One region of the Paenibacillus sp. 102 genome, then DNA from elsewhere that is predicted to be linked to it. Evidence: riboswitches for the same ligand, from Rfam matches in the RefSeq annotation. Region 1 holds a riboswitch; each other region holds the start of a gene.
The links. A riboswitch is a leader RNA that binds a small molecule or an ion and turns the genes downstream of it on or off. The one in region 1 is predicted to bind S-adenosylmethionine.
Positions count from the first base shown of each region.

Region 2: linked by a shared signal. The riboswitch ahead of AAIE21_RS03975 (methionine biosynthesis PLP-dependent protein) and the one ahead of mtnW (2,3-diketo-5-methylthiopentyl-1-phosphate enolase) in region 1 are both predicted to bind S-adenosylmethionine.
Region 3: linked by a shared signal. The riboswitch ahead of AAIE21_RS19315 (PTS sugar transporter subunit IIA) and the one ahead of mtnW (2,3-diketo-5-methylthiopentyl-1-phosphate enolase) in region 1 are both predicted to bind S-adenosylmethionine.
Region 4: linked by a shared signal. The riboswitch ahead of AAIE21_RS07700 (YezD family protein) and the one ahead of mtnW (2,3-diketo-5-methylthiopentyl-1-phosphate enolase) in region 1 are both predicted to bind S-adenosylmethionine.

Region 1 is NZ_JBCGHT010000001.1:551,613-553,812, reverse strand. Features, by position in the region: gene AAIE21_RS02860 (2-hydroxy-3-keto-5-methylthiopentenyl-1-phosphate phosphatase) at 1-219, opposite strand, end outside; gene mtnW (2,3-diketo-5-methylthiopentyl-1-phosphate enolase) at 216-1,460, opposite strand; SAM riboswitch class I at 1,525-1,630, opposite strand; gene AAIE21_RS02850 (pyridoxal phosphate-dependent aminotransferase) at 1,683-2,200, opposite strand, start outside.
Region 2 is NZ_JBCGHT010000001.1:742,709-744,908, reverse strand. Features, by position in the region: gene AAIE21_RS03975 (methionine biosynthesis PLP-dependent protein) at 1-856, opposite strand, end outside; SAM riboswitch class I at 926-1,038, opposite strand; SAM riboswitch class I at 1,435-1,545, shown strand; gene AAIE21_RS03970 (bifunctional homocysteine S-methyltransferase/methylenetetrahydrofolate reductase) at 1,616-2,200, shown strand, end outside.
Region 3 is NZ_JBCGHT010000010.1:32,262-34,461, forward strand. Features, by position in the region: gene treR (trehalose operon repressor) at 12-722, opposite strand; SAM riboswitch class I at 855-961, shown strand; SAM riboswitch class I at 1,032-1,133, shown strand; gene AAIE21_RS19315 (PTS sugar transporter subunit IIA) at 1,236-1,694, shown strand; gene AAIE21_RS19320 (PTS sugar transporter subunit IIB) at 1,707-2,027, shown strand; gene AAIE21_RS19325 (PTS galactitol transporter subunit IIC) at 2,047-2,200, shown strand, end outside.
Region 4 is NZ_JBCGHT010000002.1:344,865-347,064, reverse strand. Features, by position in the region: gene lysA (diaminopimelate decarboxylase) at 1-1,031, shown strand, start outside; SAM riboswitch class I at 1,148-1,255, shown strand; gene AAIE21_RS07700 (YezD family protein) at 1,326-1,469, shown strand; gene AAIE21_RS07695 (phosphoadenylyl-sulfate reductase) at 1,554-2,200, shown strand, end outside.

The sequences.
Region 1 (2,200 bases):
TACCGCTGTTTCTTTTATAAAAGTAGTGATATCATCTTGTAAACTTGTAGGTATAAGGGAAAATAATTCCCCTACACCTTCTTGAATGGAAATTTCTTGTGATAGAATCTTTTGTTTAATCGTTTCGGCTTCTGGTGGAGCGAATTTCTCCATAATGGCAACGATATTATCATTGTTCGTAATTGTACCATCAAAGTCACAAAAAATTTGAAGACTCATAGTTTCACCTCGTGAGATGGATTTCCCCATAATTGCAGTGCAGCATGTAAATCAGTGTTACCTGCTTCATGCAATGGTGTTCCTTGCAAAGTGGCATCAATTGCTGCTCGAAATGCTTTTCCCCCACCTTGTGCTCCGCTCGGATGACCATGAATACCACCACCTGCATTAATGACAACATTTTTACCAAAGTCGCGAAGGGTAAATGGAACAAAACCAGGGTGAATGCCAGCTGATGGAACAGGGAAGCTTCTTTTTAAAGCGGGATCTTCTTTTGTTAGTGCCTCTGTAATAAGAAGGGCTTCTTTTTTTTCTAATGCAACACTGCCGTATGGTGATGGGAATAAAGAGAAGTCGGCACCAGCATAACGAAGCAATTTTCCAAGTAATAATGGTGAAGAAACCCCATATAATTTCGATGATGCATAAGCACCGCTAACGGCAGGATGAGCCATGATAGGAATAGAAATATCTTTATCCTCTGCAAGTGATTGTAGTACATCTAATCCGTACGCAAAGACATTAAAAAGTAGGATATCCGCACCGTATTCGATTGCTCGTTTTGCATTTTCTTTTAAATCATAAGTACGTCCCGTTAAATTCACTGCATATAAAGTCTTATGGCCATATGTTTCGTATACAGACTGTAATACTTCTTTTCCAGCATGAATTCGTTTCGTAAGTGGCGTTAATGAGTTTTCAAATAAGATCTCATCATCTTTTACAATATCTACACCGCCAATTGCTTGATCACGTAGTTGAGTTTTTAAATATCCGATATTACGTCCAATCATTCCTTTGAAAATGCTCATTAGAAGTGGACGATCGTGAATATGTAAGAGATTTCGAATGCCCTCAATACCAAATTTAGGGCCAGGGAAATGTTTTTTTAAGTCATCTGAAAATGTTAAATCAATCAGTTTAACTTCGCCATCTAATGATAATTTGCCAAATGTTGTTGTTAAAATGGCTGGTAAATCAGGGCTGAAATTTAGTGATGGATAATGAATTTTAATGAGTCCACGTGTTACTTTTTTTCCAAGGTACGTATTTACATGTTCTTGTTCTTCTAACTTTTCGACATGAATGACGTTGCCTTTATGTTGTTTTAATTGTTCTTGTAATAAGTGTGGTAAATGAGTCCATGAACCAATTGTCAAACCGAGAGCAATTTGCTCTGCCTTTTGGTTTAAATTATGAGAATCATCATGGATTAAATAGGTTGCTGTTATTCCGCTCATTTTCATAACCTCCTAGTTAAATAAAAAAACCTCTCAGCTAAGGAGAGGTTTTTTTACAACCAGCTCCTTATCTGTCAGCATAATGCTGCGAGAATTAGCACCGTGCCTACAATTGTAGATCGGTTGCCGGGTTTCGTCGGGCTCGTCCCTCCACCTGCTCTTGATAAGAAGTATTTAGAAATGTTTAAATTTTTTCGATATCTGAATTTTGACAGAGTTTTTTTATGATGTCAATGGTTTTTTGAAAATTTTTAATTTCTGGATTCGTTGAACAGCTTCTTGTAATCGCTCTTCTGTATGTAATAATCCAATACGAACGTAGCCTTCGCCATGTTCGCCGAATCCGACTCCAGGTGCAACTGCTACATGTGCTTGTTCTAACAATAAGGCAGTAAATTGTTCTGATGTATACTCATTAGGAACAGGAAGCCATGCGAAAAATGATCCCTTCGGTGCGACAACATCCCAGCCGATTGAACGACACGCTGTAATGAGTGCATTTCTCCGTGATTCATAGCGTTCAACAAGTTCATTTACACAAGATTGTGAACTTAATAGTGCCTCACAAGCCGCCTCTTGTACAGCGCCAAAAATGCTGACATACATATGATCTTGCAATAAATTGATTGTTTCAATGACACTTTCGTTACCGATTGCAAAGGCAATACGCCAACCAGCCATATTAAATGTTTTTGATAGTGTATAAATTTCAATGCCAACATCTTTTGCGCCGTTTACTT
Region 2 (2,200 bases), 190 kb from region 1:
GCCGAAATGAAATCATACCGCCTCTTCCTGGATAAAGAACATCGGTTACACCGTCTTCCTCGTTTAAATAAGAAACGATTTTCTTTGCATTTTCTTCGTGTTGTTTCATACGAAGAGCTAATGTTTTCATACCGCGAATTAATAACCATGAATCAAATGGGCTTAGTACAGCACCAGAAGCGTTATGATAGTGGGCAAGTTCTTCGCAAAGCGCTTGACCTTTTGCAACGACAAGTCCGCTTAATACATCGTTGTGACCACCTAAATATTTTGTGGCGCTATGAAGGACAATATCTGCTCCTTCTGTCAAGGGTTGTTGTATATAAGGAGTGTAGAAAGTATTATCTACAATAAGCAGGACGCCATGTCGTTTTGCGACAGTTGCGACAGCTGCAATATCGGTTACTTGCATTAATGGATTGGTTGGTGTTTCTATAAAAATAGCTTTCGTTTGAGAAGTGATGGCTTGTTCTATTTGTTTAATAGATTGTGTATCTACGTATCTACATCGAATATTCCATTTTTCCTCATGCTCCGAAAATAAGCGATAGGTTCCTCCATATAAGTCTTCTGATACGATAAGTTCATCTCCAGACCGGAATAAAGAAAGAACAAGAAGAACAGCTGCCATTCCTGAACTACAGGCATAACCTCGCTCACCTTCTTCTAAATCAGCAATTGCGTGTTCTAAAAGACCACGTGTTGGGTTCCCTGTTCGCGAATAATCAAAACCTGTTGATTTTCCGATTCCTTCATGACGATAAGCTGTTGAAAAGTAAACAGGGGGATTAACCGTTCCTGTTGTAGTTTCGCTACGATTTCCGATTTGAGCTAGTTTTGTTTCGATTGTTGACATGTGAAATTCCTCCTTGATAAAAATAAAAAAGCCTTCTAAGAAGAAGGCTTTCATGCGAATATAGTCTTCTTCTTATCTGTCAAATCTTTTCACAATTTGCTGGAATTAGCACCTTATTAACGAACGTGTTAATGGTTGCTGAGGTGTCATAGGGCCAGTCCCTCTACCTCTCTAGATAAGAATAGTTTGTATGAAATTTTATTATGATTTTAACTTTACAACAAAAGATAATTGAATTGCAACTTTATTTTAAATAATTTTTATTTTCCTTCTAATTTCATTGACTTTTAGTCTATCTCATGCTAAATTTATGAAAAAATTAACAAAGATTGTTATATAAATACAAATTGAACAACCGACATAAAACTTTTCTATTAAGGTGGGAAGAGCATCCGTTTATACATAGAAGCGGTCACATCCTCTTCTTACCCCATGCAAAGTTAAAACAAAGGGAGAAAACGAGTGTAAGTCACCTTTTGTTCTTCGTGGCGGCGACTTATATATTAGAAAATCAAAATGGATTTATATGAAAGGATAACCTATTTTCTTTTAATTACATACAAAATAATAAAGACAAACTCTTATTGAGAGCGGTGGAGGGAAAGGCCCTGTGAAACCCGGCAACCTTCAAACGAAATGTTTGAAACGGTGCTAATACCTGCAAAACAATGTGTTTTGCATGATAAGAGGAGGATAGATGATATCCCCCTCTTCAAGGTGAAGAGGGGGTTTTTATATTGATAGAAAAGAGGGAGACAAGTGAAAATTTTAGATCTATTGTCAAAAGGAATTGTTATCGGTGATGGAGCAATTGGTACGTTATTGCATTCCCATGGGTTGCAAAGTAGTTTTGAAGAATTAAATCTATCAGATCCAGATTTAATTATATCTATTCATAAACAATATGTAGCTGCTGGTGCAGATGTGATTCAAACAAATACGTATGGAGCAAATGAAGCAAAATTACGTACATATGGACTAGAAAATCAGGTTGTTCAAATTAATAGAGCGGCGGTAAAACTGGCGAAAGCATCTGTGACAGATAAGAATGCTATTTTAGGTACAATTGGTGGAATGAAACATATCGGTGCAGTCACAACGACTGATATGGAACGGGAATTTATGTTGCTTGAGCAAGCTGGGGCATTAATAGAAGAACGTGTGGATGGGCTATTACTTGAAACTTTTTACGATGAATTTGAATTACTACATGCAGTGAAAGTGCTAAGGAAGAAAACGGATATACCAATTATTGCGCAGCTAGCGCTTCATGAAGCTGGCACAACACAAAATGGGAATGATGTAAATGAAATATTAGCGCGGCTTTTAGATTACGGTGCAAAT
Region 3 (2,200 bases), on a different contig from region 1:
GTTTCATCTCTTTATTTTCTCCGCGCCACATCTGAAAAATGAAAAATATCAAGTCGGTGGCGTGATTCTGTATATTCAAACTGACTACCATCATAAAGATGAGTAAAGTTTTTCACAACAACAACATAATCTGTTCCATTTAAATCTAAATACTTCCGATCATCATCTGTGCAAGGTTGCACTTCGATAACGCGATGTGAATAACTAATATGTAATTCTAATACTTTCTCAATGTATTTATAAATCGACTTCTCAGCAATGTCTTTTGTTAATTCAGGGATATATTCAGATACAAAATAGTTTACATCTAAAATTACATTTTCCCCATCAATATTTCGAACACGTTTAATATGATCTACCTGCGTTTTCGCCTTCACATTTAATAATTTTGCTATTTCTTTCGGTGCTGACAATTGCTCCATCTCTACCACATTTGTTATACATTGACGCCCTAATCGTTCATTCTCCTCTTGAAAACTCACAATACCACCAAAATTAAATTCAATGTTTTTTCGTTTTAAAACGAAAACGCCTTTACCATGAATTTTCTGTACATATCCACGTTCCTGTAATAAATCAACAGCTTTTCTTACCGTCCCACGGCTCGCTTCATACTGCTTCATCAATTCTGTTTCAGATGGAATTTTACATCCCTCTGTTAACTTACGATTATCAATGGAATCACTTATCTCCGTATAAATCTGCTCATACTTACTCATCATTTTGAATATCCCCTTGTCACCTTCTATTTCTACTTGTATTATAGCATGACAGAAAATTAGTTTTTCCTCTTGATTATTTTACACATTAACCCTATAATATTTACATATTTCACAAAAATCATAATTTATAAACTCTTATCAAGAGAGGTGGAGGGATCGGCCCTATGAAACCTCGGCAACCCCTATTTTATTTAGGTAGGTGCCAATTCCTTTAGAATCTAAATTCTAAAAGATAAGAAGAAGCGATATTGTATATTTCAAAGCCTTCTTCTTGTAAAGTAGGCTTTTTTATTATTTTCATACTTTTACTCCTTATCAAGAGAGGTGGAGGGACCGGCCCTACGAAACCTCGGCAACCCCTATTTTATTAGGAAGGTGCTAATTCCTGCGTTTAAAGGCGACAGATAAGGTGATGATTTTCTAATCAAAGTAATCATCCCTTTCTTCGCATAGAAAGGGGTGATTTTTTTATTACTACACACTAAATTACAACTAGGGAGGAGACGAAGTTATTTGGATATTTTCCACGAACAGTTTATTTACCCAAAACTTTCAGATACAACATTTAAAGAAATTTTAGAAAAGGTTTCCACCGACTTACTTATGAAGGGATTTGTAAAAGAAAGCTTCTCACAAGCTGTGCTAGAACGAGAAATGCATCATCCAACAGGTCTTCCTACTGAAAAAATTGGGGTAGCCATCCCTCATACAGATCCTTCACATATTACACAATCTGTCATCAGTGTAATTACATTAGAAACACCTATCCCTTTTACTCTTATGGGGAGTTTGGAAAAAGAAACAACAAATGTGCAAGTTCTTTTCTTACTTGCGCTACAAGATGGTAGGCAACACATTCAAATACTTAAAGAAATTATGAAACTTATTCAACATCCACAGCTGCTGCAACAACTAGCTACTGCGTCTACAAAATCAGAGATTATAGAATCTATTTCTACTCTTACTATTTAAGGAGGAAAAAACATGAGAATATTTCACATTTTAACAGTTTGCGGTTCAGGGACAGTAAGCTCAACTATGGTTTCAGAAAAGCTAAAAGAGGCTTTAAGTGAGGATCATATTACAATTACAACAACTGAGGTAAAACCTACACAAGTCGAACAATTTTTAGAAGAAAGACAATATGATTTTATTGCTTATACTACACCTATCCCTCAAGGTCTCTCTATTCCAGCGATTAATGCTGTTGGATTTTTAACTGGTTTTGATGAAGAAAGTTTTTTAGAAGAAGTAAAACAAGTTATTCATAACATTTTAAAACAAGAAGACATTATAAATTCATAAGACGGGTGGATTGATACAAATGGAACTAGAATTTCTTAAGAAGATTTTTGATACATTTGGCGCATCCGTTTTTGTGCCAATTGTTATTTTTATAATCGCGATCGCTTTAAAGGTAAATCGTAAAAAAGCTTTTTATTCTGCTTTATATGCAGGTATTGGCTTACAAGGATTCA
Region 4 (2,200 bases), on a different contig from region 1:
TGCAAGCTGGTTTTCCTGCATCGCGTATTCATTTTCATGGTAATAATAAAACTGAGGAAGAGATCGTAATGGCGCTGCAAGCAGATATCGGCTGCTTTGTGGTAGATAATTTCTTTGAAATGGAAATATTACATGACTTAGCACAGCAGTATGGAAAAATTGTAAATATATTAATTCGAGTTACACCTGGAGTAGAGGCGCATACACATGAATATATTACAACAGGGCAAGATGATTCGAAATTCGGTTTTGGAGTTTCCACCGGCCAGGCAATGCAGGCGATTCAAATCGCACTAGAGAAATCAAATTATAATGTATTAGGTATTCATTCGCATATTGGTTCGCAAATTTTTGAAACAGCAGGATTTGTTCGAGCGATTGAAGTATTGCATGGCTTTTTAGAAGAGATAAGAGAACAAACTGGTTATGTTGTAACGGTGTTAAACGTCGGCGGAGGTTTTGGTATTCGCTATACGGAAGCTGATACACCACTTACACTTGAAACATATGTGTATGCTGTAACTAACGCAGTGAGAGAACAGTTTATACGAAATAATTATCCCCTTCCTGAAATATGGATTGAACCAGGGCGTAGTATTGTCGGGGATGCAGGAACAACAATTTATACAGTAGGAGCTGTAAAAGATATTCCGGGCATTCGTAAGTATGTGTCAGTCGATGGAGGAATGACAGATAACTTAAGACCAGCTTTATATGGAGCTCGTTATGAGGCGATGCTAGCAAATCGAGGGAAAGAAGAGGTTGAAGAAGTTGTTTCAATTGCTGGAAAGTGTTGCGAGAGTGGGGATATGCTTATTTGGGATATAAAACTGCCCCAAGTTGTTACAGGTGATCTGTTAGCAATCTCTTGTACGGGAGCATATGGATATTCTATGGCGAATAATTACAATCGTATTCGTAGACCGGCTGTAGTATTTGCAAAAGGCGGAGCATCACAAGTTGTTGTTGAACGTGAAACATATGAAAATATAATTGGGAACGATCGCATACGCATAAAAGAACTTGTGTAATCAATAGAAAGGAGTTGTTCGAACTGGGCAGCTCCTTTAAAAAAATAAAAAAATATAAAATATATCGGAAAACTAGGATTGAAAAAAAACAGAATTATGATAAAATACAAATACAAAGCTTATCAAGAGAAGCGGAGGGAACTGGCCCGATGAAGCTCGGCAACCTGCTTATAGGAGCAAGGTGCTAAGTCCAGCAAAATGGTATCCATTTTGAAAGATAAGGTAAAATATATTACCGAACAGTCTTTTCGAAATGGAAAAGATTTTTTTTATGAATGAAAAGGGGGGCTGTTCGTGGGAGTGCGTGGTCATTTTGACGAAGTAGCTGAGAAAATTCAAACGATGCTTGCGGATATGAAATATGGTTCCATTACAATTGTTGTGCAAGATGGAAAAGTGATTCAGCTTGAAAAAAGTGAAAAAGTACGCTTAAAGTAAAAACGCTGACTAGAAAAACTAGAGGCGGTTTTAACCTATTTTATTAGGTTAAAACCGCCTTTTTGCGTTACAGGGGGAAAGAGAATGTTAACGTATGAAACGTGGGAAGAGGATTTCGTTTCTTTTTCTGAGAAAGATGAAACAAAGGGAGCGTCGCAAGTATTAGAGTGGGCTTATAAACATTATGAAGGTGAAATTGTATACGCATGTAGCTTTGGGGTAGAGGGGATGGTTTTGTTACATCTTATAAACCAAGTAAATCCATCTGCGAAAGTTGTTTTTTTAGATACAAATGTTCATTTTCAAGAAACATACGATTTAATTAAACGAGTACGCGAAAGGTTTCCAGATCTCGAAATTATTGAAAAGCAACCTTCGCTTACGCTTGAGGAGCAAGCAAAAAAACATGGAGATAAGCTGTGGGAACATAATCCCAATCTTTGCTGTAAACTAAGAAAAATTTTACCGCTTGAAGACTCTTTATCGAATGGAAAAGCGTGGATATCAGGGCTAAGAAGGGAACAATCTGAAACACGTAAACATACAAGGTTTATCAATCAAGATCATCGCTTTCAGTCTATTAAAATTTGTCCACTTATTCATTGGACGTGGAAGGAAGTATGGCGTTACGTATATAAGCATGATTTACCTTACAATCCATTACACGACATTGGTTACCCAAGTATAGGGTGTGAAAAATGCACGTTGCCTGTGGGAGAAGGTGGAGATTC